3 regions of the Terrisporobacter hibernicus genome follow, and region 1 is predicted to be linked to each of the others. Evidence: riboswitches for the same ligand, from Rfam matches in the RefSeq annotation. Region 1 holds a riboswitch; each other region holds the start of a gene.
What was found. A riboswitch is a leader RNA that binds a small molecule or an ion and turns the genes downstream of it on or off. The one in region 1 is predicted to bind glycine.
Positions count from the first base shown of each region.

Region 2: another riboswitch for glycine. It lies ahead of gcvPA (aminomethyl-transferring glycine dehydrogenase subunit GcvPA); the one in region 1 lies ahead of JW646_RS05560 (glycine/sarcosine/betaine reductase component B subunit).
Region 3: another riboswitch for glycine. It lies ahead of JW646_RS02585 (alanine/glycine:cation symporter family protein); the one in region 1 lies ahead of JW646_RS05560 (glycine/sarcosine/betaine reductase component B subunit).

Region 1 covers NZ_CP081135.1:1,158,171-1,161,464, forward strand. Annotated here, with positions in the region: gene grdB (glycine reductase complex selenoprotein B) at 1-786, opposite strand, end outside; gene JW646_RS05560 (glycine/sarcosine/betaine reductase component B subunit) at 799-2,079, opposite strand; glycine riboswitch at 2,354-2,456, opposite strand; gene JW646_RS05565 (ROK family glucokinase) at 2,754-3,294, opposite strand, start outside.
Region 2 covers NZ_CP081135.1:1,276,703-1,279,996, forward strand. Annotated here, with positions in the region: gene gcvPA (aminomethyl-transferring glycine dehydrogenase subunit GcvPA) at 1-1,245, opposite strand, end outside; glycine riboswitch at 1,417-1,527, opposite strand; gene JW646_RS06145 (folate family ECF transporter S component) at 1,822-2,340, opposite strand; gene JW646_RS06150 (DUF2628 domain-containing protein) at 2,613-3,290, opposite strand.
Region 3 covers NZ_CP081135.1:528,545-531,838, reverse strand. Annotated here, with positions in the region: gene JW646_RS02595 (AI-2E family transporter) at 1-177, shown strand, start outside; gene JW646_RS02590 (hypothetical protein) at 207-1,292, shown strand; glycine riboswitch at 1,514-1,602, shown strand; gene JW646_RS02585 (alanine/glycine:cation symporter family protein) at 1,921-3,291, shown strand.

The sequences.
Region 1 (3,294 bases):
TCCTTCTAAATCGTATTTACCATATTTTGATGCACTTGAAGATTCTATATGATCTGGATTTCCTTTTGGAACTATACCTCCAGAAGTAACAAGAGCTATCTTAGCTTTAGATAAGTCCTTAATTGCTAAATTTGGAGCTACTCTATCAAAATCAGGCATTGGATACTCAGTTGTAAATTTTTCACCTTTTAATTTTTTGATAAGCATATCTACTGCTCTCTTAGATCCTCTTTCTTTGTCAAAGAAATTTTTTCTTATACCATTTGGCATATATCCCTCTTCAATAGATGCACCTATTTCTTCTCCCTTTGCCAGTTTAAGAGCAAGAGGTGCCATAAATTTAACAGCATCTCTCATACCTACTGCAGAGTTTTTTGTTGGTACCATATAAACTTTATCTTTGAACATATCTGCTCCTGGGTTTTCTACGTACATACCAGTTAATGAAGGTATTCCTAATTCTTCTTTGACAGCAGTAGCTATTGTTCCACAAGCAACACCATATCTACCTGCGTTAAAAGCTGGTCCTGCTATAAATACATCTGGATTATACCCCTTAACCATATCCAAAACTACTTTTTTAGCTTCTTCTAAATTTTCATTAAAATAAGAGTCTCCACATATTACTGTAGCTACTATTTCAGCCTCTCCTTTAAATGCTGCATTAAAAGCAGCCCCTGGCCCTACTATACCATCTCTCACTTCAGGTTTAACATGAGCCATTTCTTCCCCACCTATTTGTGCGAAAAATTGATTTATATATTGAACAACTTTTATCATCTTCAACCCCCCCTCTCACTATCTTGCACTTAATTTATTAAAACCTATTTCATTTGTAGATCCTGTAATAACTTGAAGTTCTGCAACTATTGAGCCATCTGGTTTTAAACTTCCGTCAAATCCACCAGCTATAACATCTGCAACCTCTGGATATCCTATTACTTTATCCATTGGAGATAGTGTAATTAATTCGTTTGCATTTCCTCCTGTTACAACTGCATTTGCTAAAGAATCAGCATCAGCTAATGATTGAGATTTTCCATCTCTACCTGCATATTCGTCTGTTATTATTACTGTTTTTATTCCTTTTTCTTCTATCTTTTTACAGTTCATTATTAAGTCAGTGTCTGGATTTCCAAATCCTTCTTCGTTGATTATTACACCATCAACTCCTAAAAACTCTGCTAATTTGGCACTCCAGTTAGAAGATCTTTCTTTATCAGCAAGATAAACATTCTCGTTTGTTATTATTACACCAACAAAGTTTAACTCTTTACCATGTTTTTCAAATAAATCATGAATAACTGGGTTGTTTACGTGATGATAAGTTGTGTTTTTGTCACATGCAGAAACACAGTTACCACTTACTATTGCTCCGTCCATTACTTCTGTTGGATAAATCAAAGTAGATATTGTTTTCTTAGCATCTACACCATATACATAAGTGTCATGTAATAAACCTTGGGTTTGAAGCATATACACATAAGCTACTCTTGGTAGTTCTGGGTATTTTTTGTATCCTTCAATTATTGAATCTGTTTCATAAACTTCTACTTCATCTGGAGTTATGTCTTTAGCTAACTCTCCTAAGTATATAGCTGCTTTGTATCCTGCAAATCTTAAAGCCGCCTCATGGTTATGTTGTTTTAATCCATCAATTGGCTCACAAACTACTACTAAGTTACAAAGCTTAGAAAATGGAGTATATTTTGCACCTTCGCCGCTCATATCAATAATACCCTCTTGGAATCCAACTATCTTACCTGTTGTAACTACTGCTGAACCTTTAAGTACATTAGTTTTTCCGCTACCTACAGTAGTAACTTTACTAATCATACCTGGGAATATTCCTCCTGGTCCTTCAACCTTTACCCTTGGTTCTATTACATCTTTAACTGGCATTATACGTGTACTATCTCCCGGTCTAGCAATATCTAATTGAATAGATTTAATATTTTCATCTTCCATTAATAAGTCTATTAATTCTTGCTTATTAACATAGATAACACCATTTTCTACTTTTGAAACATCTGAAAAGCATATGTCATTTACCTTTACATATCCTAATTCTAATTTCAAAATAATCACCTCCAAATATTTTAATTTCTAACTAGGTTTAACATGATTATTTAAAAGCCCATTTAAGACTTATAAATCTTTTTTATTTATATCTTTTGAAATAATTTATATGTGACATGCTACAGATGTGTTAAAATAGCAAAATTTTGCAACAAAAAAAGCAGAAAGTAAGATAGCTTTCTGCTCTGTATTTAACCTGAGAGTTTCCTCTAAAAGAGTTGCCCCTTCGGTGCAATATGCTTTATCCTGTTGTATTATTTGCTTTCCAGAGTTAAGTCCTACTACGGTCCTTTTGCCTGAGATCATCTTAAGTGCTCGCTTAGCACTAAATTATTCCTTCGGCTCTTAATTTAATAAGTCTCTCCCGCAGTAATCAACCTTTATAATATGCATTTTTATTGACATATTTGTTTACTAGAAAAATAGGATATAAAAATTTTTTACACTTGTTTTATAAATTATTTTTATATTACTTATATTATATAAATATTTTCTATAATTTTCAATAAGTTTTCTAATTTTTTATAACAATAAAAAAGGAATATCACAGTACAAGTAAAACATTATCTGTGATATTCCTTTTTAGTATGTGGTTAAGCCATTAAACTAAGCTTCAAATATAGTATTTCCTTATTTCACAACTTTCATTACATTAATATTTTTTAGTATCCTAGCTAAATTTCACTTGCTAACTTTGCTCCTCCAAATATGCCTGCATCATTTCCTAATGTTGCTAATTTAAACTCTGTATCAGCAGTTGCATGGAAAGCATTCTGTGAGTAATGTTTTTTTATATTCTCCAATAACATATCTCCCGCTTTTGAAACTCCACCACCTATAACAAAGACCTCTGGGTTACAAATACAAGATATATTCGATAAAGCGCGACCTAATATGGAGCTAAACTTCTCTACAACTCTCACAGACAATTCATCATTTTCTTTGGCAAAATCAAATACATCTTTAGCTGTAATATTTTCAATATTTCTTAATTTAGATTCACAACTTTCTTTTTCTAAAATTTCTCTTCCTAATCTTGCTATTCCAGTTGCTGAAGCATATTGTTCTAAACAACCTTTTCTACCACAATTGCAACTTATTTTTTCATGAGGATTAACATTCATATGACCAATCTCTCCACCAGAACCAGTGTATCCAGCTATTACATTATTATTTATAATAACTCCTCCACCTACTCCAGTTCCTAAAGTAACC
Region 2 (3,294 bases), 120 kb from region 1:
TTTTAAACTATCTGGTATGTCTGAGAATAAATCGTCTATTGAATTTACTTTGCATGCTTTAAGCATTTTTTCTTCATCTTCATGAGTTGCTGGTATATATGAATATTGCTTATATTCTTCTTTTACTATTTCTGATTTTTTATATTGTTTTTTATAAAAAGGTTTCTTTACTATTACTGCACTTACAAGTTTTTTTCTTACTCTTACTCCTATTTCACTTCCAATTTTGGCATGATTACTATCTATTATTGCCATTCCTATAAATTTATCTAAAGTTGGTGATTTAAGCCCTGTAGTAACAAATCCTATAACACTACCATCTACTTCTATTTCATAACCACTTCTTATCATTCCTTTTCCTTGCATTTCAAAAGCAACTAATTTTCTTTGTATTTTTTGTGATTTTAAACTAATTAAAGCTTCTTTTCCTATAAAATTTTCTTTATTTAGTTTAACAAATATTCCTAAACCTACTTCTATAGGAGATATTTTTTCACTTAATTCATTACCATAAAGAGGTAAGTTTACTTCCGCTCTTAAAGTATCCCTAGCTCCAAGACCTACTGGTGTTATATTTTCTTTTCCCACTTCCAAAATATCATTCCATATTTTATCTACTACATTTTCGTCACAGTATATTTCAAATCCATCTTCTCCAGTATAACCCGTTCTTGAAACTATACATTTTTCTCCACAAACCTCTACATTATTTTTAAATTTGTAAAACTCTATATCACTTAAATTTATATTTACTAACTTAGATAATATATCTTCAGCTTTTGGACCTTGTATTGCCAATTGAGAAATATTACTAGATATGTTATTTATATTTACGTCAAATTTTTCACTTTGTTTTGTAATCCATTCATAGTCTTTATCTATATTACCAGCATTGATTACTAGTAAATAGTTTTCTTCACTTACCATATAAACTAACATATCATCTACTGTCATTCCATTTTCGTAGCACATTGGTGAGTATATAATTTCTTCTGCTTTCAGGTTTGTAATGTCATTTGTAATTAAATACTGTATAAAATTAAATGCGTCTTTACCCTTAACTTCAACTTCTCCCATATGAGAAACATCAAATAGCCCGGCACTTCTTCTTACATAGTCATGTTCTTTAGTTGCACTTGTATACTCTAATGGCATTTCCCATCCTACAAATTCAAACATTTTTGCATTTAATTTTTCATGTGTAGAAAATAATTTAGTTCTTTTTAGCTCCATACATTCTATCATTCTCCTACTCCCCCATCACATTTTATATATATACGTAAAAAAGAGGATATGCAGACACTATAAATAGTAGCCACATATCCTCTGTTCATTTACCTGAAAGTTTTAGTGAGATAATCTCATTTTCTTCTTCGGTGACTTTCACTCTTAATGAGCAAAGTCTTTCCAGAGTTCCATCAATTTACGATATTCTTGCCTGAAAGTTTCTCTGAAAATTTAATGGCGATTTTCAGATTGCTTCTTCGGCCTTTTTACCTAGGTAAAAATGTCTCTCGTAAATCTCACTTGGATTTATTTAATTCTAAAATTATTGTATGTGAGTTCATAATATTTTTCAACTGTTTTTGTTCATTTTCTTATATGTTTTTTCCGATTTTTTCGACAATTTAAAATTGTGTGATAAATATACAAAAGTGCTTATAAAAGTTATAAGCACTTTTATCGTACATTAAAGTTACTTAGTAAAAATCAATAGACTTTCCCCAACTTTAGCCCTTATAGTTTTAGTATGAATTGCTGAACAACCATTATTTCTTTTCTAAATTCGCAGTGGTTAAATCTGCTACATATAAGTTTTTCTTATATAGCTTGTGAAAATTTAGGTAATTTCACTATGAATTTTTTCCATACAACTCCTATTGTTATAATTTTTAACGGTATCATAATAGCTTCTTTAAGTAAACGTGTTGGCAATAATCCTATAAATCCTTTACCCATTAAAATAGACAGCCAATAAGTATCTAGACCTAAATTTAAAATTATGTCTATAACTAAAACAGCTCCTATTATTCTTGTCCATGTAACTGGCTTATTATGTAAAAATACTCCATATACTACCCCTGCCAATATTGCAGTAAGTGTGAATCCTGGGAAAAATGCTCCTGTTGGAAATAGTACAACTCCTATAATATCAGCGATCCCATTTGCCACACCTGCCCATATTGGCCCATACATAGTAGCAATTATAGCCACTGGTACAAAACCAAATCCTATTCTAACTATAGGTGTTTGTATAGAGCAGAATCTAGTTAATATAATTTGTAATGCAACTAATAAACTAGTCTGAACTAGTCTTTTAACATTAATTTTTTTATTCATAAATTTCCTCCTAAATTGGGCTCGCACATAAATATGTGATTTATGTGTGGAGTTATCAAAAATAATAAATATTATATATATTTCTATTATTATTTATTGATTAGTCTATCTATGAAATTTAAATAACTTAATTAAATTGTAACACAAGGTTTCAATAATGATTAGATTATTAACCTTTTTCGTTCCAAATACAATAAATAATACTATATAAATAAAAAAAGACACATAAATATAATATTTATGTATCTTAATTATTGTTGAATTTTATAATTCTAATAATAGTATGGAGAAGAGAACATAAATAAAAATGTTCCTAATGTACCTATCAATAATAAAAAAACTAGAGTTATTATGGCTAGTATTATTGGTATTGCTATATTAACTCCACCTTTATTTAATATTAATCTTTGTTTTATTTCGTCTCCCATGTTTATGAAAGAGTTTAATTGTTTTTGTATGTGCTTTAAGTAAGCTATATTTCCGTATAACCCTGAAATAACTGCTATTGCTATACTTATAATTAATGAAAAAGATGGCATTAATGATCCAATTAATATATCTGCTATAATAAGTCCAAAACCTATAGTATACATTTTTCTATATAAAAACCACCATGAATTAAAGAAAAATGCGGCCCAGTTCCAACTAGTAGATTTATAGAGTTCTTGGATTTCCTTAAATTTAGGTATATAGTATTCTTCTTTCTTTTGTATAAAGTTAACCATATCTATATTATCAAAATCTGCTTTATAATTTTCATCATAATTACTATCTGTAAAACTTCTATATGTTTCATTATTTTTTATAGTGTCTTTAATATTTTCAGTAGCATTTTTTACATTATCCTCTATTGTTATTAATTTATTTCCACAGTTTGTACAAAACTTAGCATTTTTTGAACTTTTTTTCCCACATTTTGAGCAATATATGAACTTATTTTCCTCAGACATAACT
Region 3 (3,294 bases), 630 kb from region 1:
GCATTTTGGATATTGTTTGCCATACTTGTGGCAGGTAAATTCTTAGGGATAGTAGGTATGATAATAGGTGTACCTTTATTTGCCATTGTCTATTCAATTATAAAAGAAGATGTTGAATATAAACTTAAGAATAAAGAATTACCAACAGAGACCAAGGATTATATGGATAGAGTATAGCAATAAAATAATCAGGGGGAGATGTTATTATGAAGAAAAAAGGGGTTTTTATTTTAACGCTGTTGATGATGCTCTTGTTAACAGTTAATGCATTTGCAGATAATGTAGATAGTGCATCTAATTATTTCGCTTTAGATGAAGATATAAATATCTCAAAAGAAGTCTTAGGTGATATTTACTCTGCAGGTAAAAAGATCACTGTAAAAGATAATGTAAATGGTGATGTTATAGCACTTGGTGAGACCATCAACATAACAAGTAATGAGGTAAAGGGCAATATAAGATGTGGAGCACAAACTTTAAGTATTAATAGCAAAAATGTAAAAAATATAACTTCTTTTGGTCAAGATATTAATATAGGGGAAAAAACTACTGCAAAAGCTATTTACGTTGCAGGTGAGAATATTAATTTCAAAGGCAGTTGTGAAGGCTTTTATGCTACAGGTGATACAATAATAATTAATGGTAAAATTAATGGGGATGTTAACGTAAACTGCGATGAGTTAATTATTGCGGATAATGGTAAAATCACAGGGGATATAAAAGTATACTCTCCTAAAGAGCCTATTGTAAACTCCAATGTATCTATGAACGACATACAATACACTAAGATAGAAAATTCTACTAATGAGAGTAAACTAAAAGCTTTTTTAGGTTTTGGAACTATTTTATCGATTTTAGGATCTTTAATATTTGGATTGCTTTTATACTCTATATTTAAAAAATTCTTTATCAAAAGTGATGATTTATTAGTGAAAGAACCACTTCCAGTTGTTTTAGGAGGTATGGCATCATTTATATTAACGCCTATAGTTAGTTTATTGTTATTTCTAACGATAATAGCCTTACCTGTGGGAGTAATTTCACTGATTATGTACTTTATAGTAGTTTATTTATCTCCGGTGATTATGGGAATAGTACTTGGCAGACTAATACTTAAGAATAAAAATCCATATTTGCAGATTTTGCTTGGTGTGTTAGTTGTAAGACTACTAAGTCTTTTACCAATGGTAGGCGGTTTTGTATGGGTAGTAAGTGGAATGATAGCACAAGGTTTAATAGTATATTCATTTGTTCAATCAATAAAATATAAAGAAAAAAGAATAGAAATATAATAATAAAAAATATGGGTTATTTTTAACCCATATTTTTTAATGAAATAATTTTCTATAGGAATTTAAATTAATCTATTTGACAAGTGTTAGAAGATAATATACTATTATTGTTACAAGTTAACAAGTCAATAATCTGATGAAGCTTTACAGAAGAGTTGTTTTAGGACACACCGAAGGAGTCATACTCTCAGGTACTTTTTATAAAAGTGGGACTGTAAAGAATAGGAAACTCTGGAGATACCCGCAAAGGGAGCCGAAGGGGCAAGGCTTAACTGCTCAATCTCTCAGGCAAAAGGACAGAGAATATACGTAAAGCATATTTATGCTTTTCTTTAATATGTATGAAATCCTATACTAAATCATCTTTATGATTTAGTATTTTTTTACTTACTAAGATACTATAATACTTTTTATATATTCTTGTATTATCAATACGTTCATAGGAGAGTAAGAAAGTAAATTTTAAGCAAGGTAGTTGCCTAACATTTCATGCATATTCCAAATTATTATATTTTTAGCAAAGTGCATATTGTAATTGTATGCAGGATGCAATTTATTCTTGTCTTTATTCATAAAGGATTATATGATTTTGTACTTAAATTATTTAATTACAAAAGGAGTGTTTTTTATGGATTTTCTTAACTTATTAAACAAGGTGGACAGTTTTATATGGGGGCCACCATTATTAGTGTTACTAGTAGGTACGGGTATTTACCTTACAGTAAGATTGGGATTAATACAAATTGTCAAATTACCTAAAGCATTAAAATTAATTTTTAAAGCTGAGAATGAAGGTAATGGTGATATTTCAAGTTTTGGAGCTTTATGTACAGCTCTTGCAGCAACAATAGGAACAGGTAATATAGTTGGAGTTGCTACGGCAATCAAAGCTGGTGGACCAGGAGCATTATTTTGGATGTGGCTTGCTGCATTCTTTGGAATGGCAACCAAATATTCAGAAGGTTTACTTGCTATAAAATTTAGAACTAAAGATAAAAATGGCCAGGTATCTGGTGGTCCCATGTATTATATAGTAAATGGTATGGGTGAAAAATGGAGACCATTAGCATTATTTTTTGCTATAAGTGGTATACTAGTAGCCCTTTTAGGTATAGGTACATTTTCACAAGTAAACTCAATCACAGATGCAGTACAAGGGTCTTTTAATATAGACCCTAAAATAACAGGAGTTATATTAGCGATTTGCGTTGCGTTAGTTGTATTTGGAGGGCTGCAAAGTATATCCAAGGTGGCAACTAAAATAGTTCCTTTTATGACAGTAGCATATATATTAATATGTCTTACTATTTTGGGGAAATTTTATACATTAATACCAGAAACATTTACATTAATATTTAAAAGTGCCTTTACTGGTCAAGCGGCTACGGGAGGTTTTATAGGAGCAACTGTATCTATGGCTATTAGAAATGGTATAGCTCGTGGAGTATTTTCAAATGAGTCAGGTCTTGGAAGTGCTCCTATTGCAGCTGCAGCAGCAAAAACTAAGTGGCCAGCAGAACAAGGACTAATATCAATGACTGGTACATTTATAGATAGTATAATAATTTGTACTTTAACAGGAGTATCTTTAATTATTTCAGGTGTTTGGCAAAGTGATTTAAATGGAGCCCTGATGACTCAATCAGCTTTTGCATCAATACTTCCAAATTCAGGACCGATATTTTTAACAATAAGTTTAAGTTTATTTGCATTTACAACTATCCTTGGATGGAGCTATTATGGAGAAAGATGCTTTGAATTTTTATTTGGGGTAAAAAAAATAAATTTGTTTAGAGGTTTATTTGTACTTATGGTGTTGCTTGGAGCATTTTTAAAATTAGAAATGGTTTGGATTATAGCTGATATTGTAAATGGCCTTATGGCACTACCAAATTTAATTGCTTTACTTGCCTTATCGCCAATAATCATATCTGAAACTAAATTGTACCTAGATTATTTAGATGAAAAAAATAAATCAGATGGAGAAAAAATAAGCTAAAAT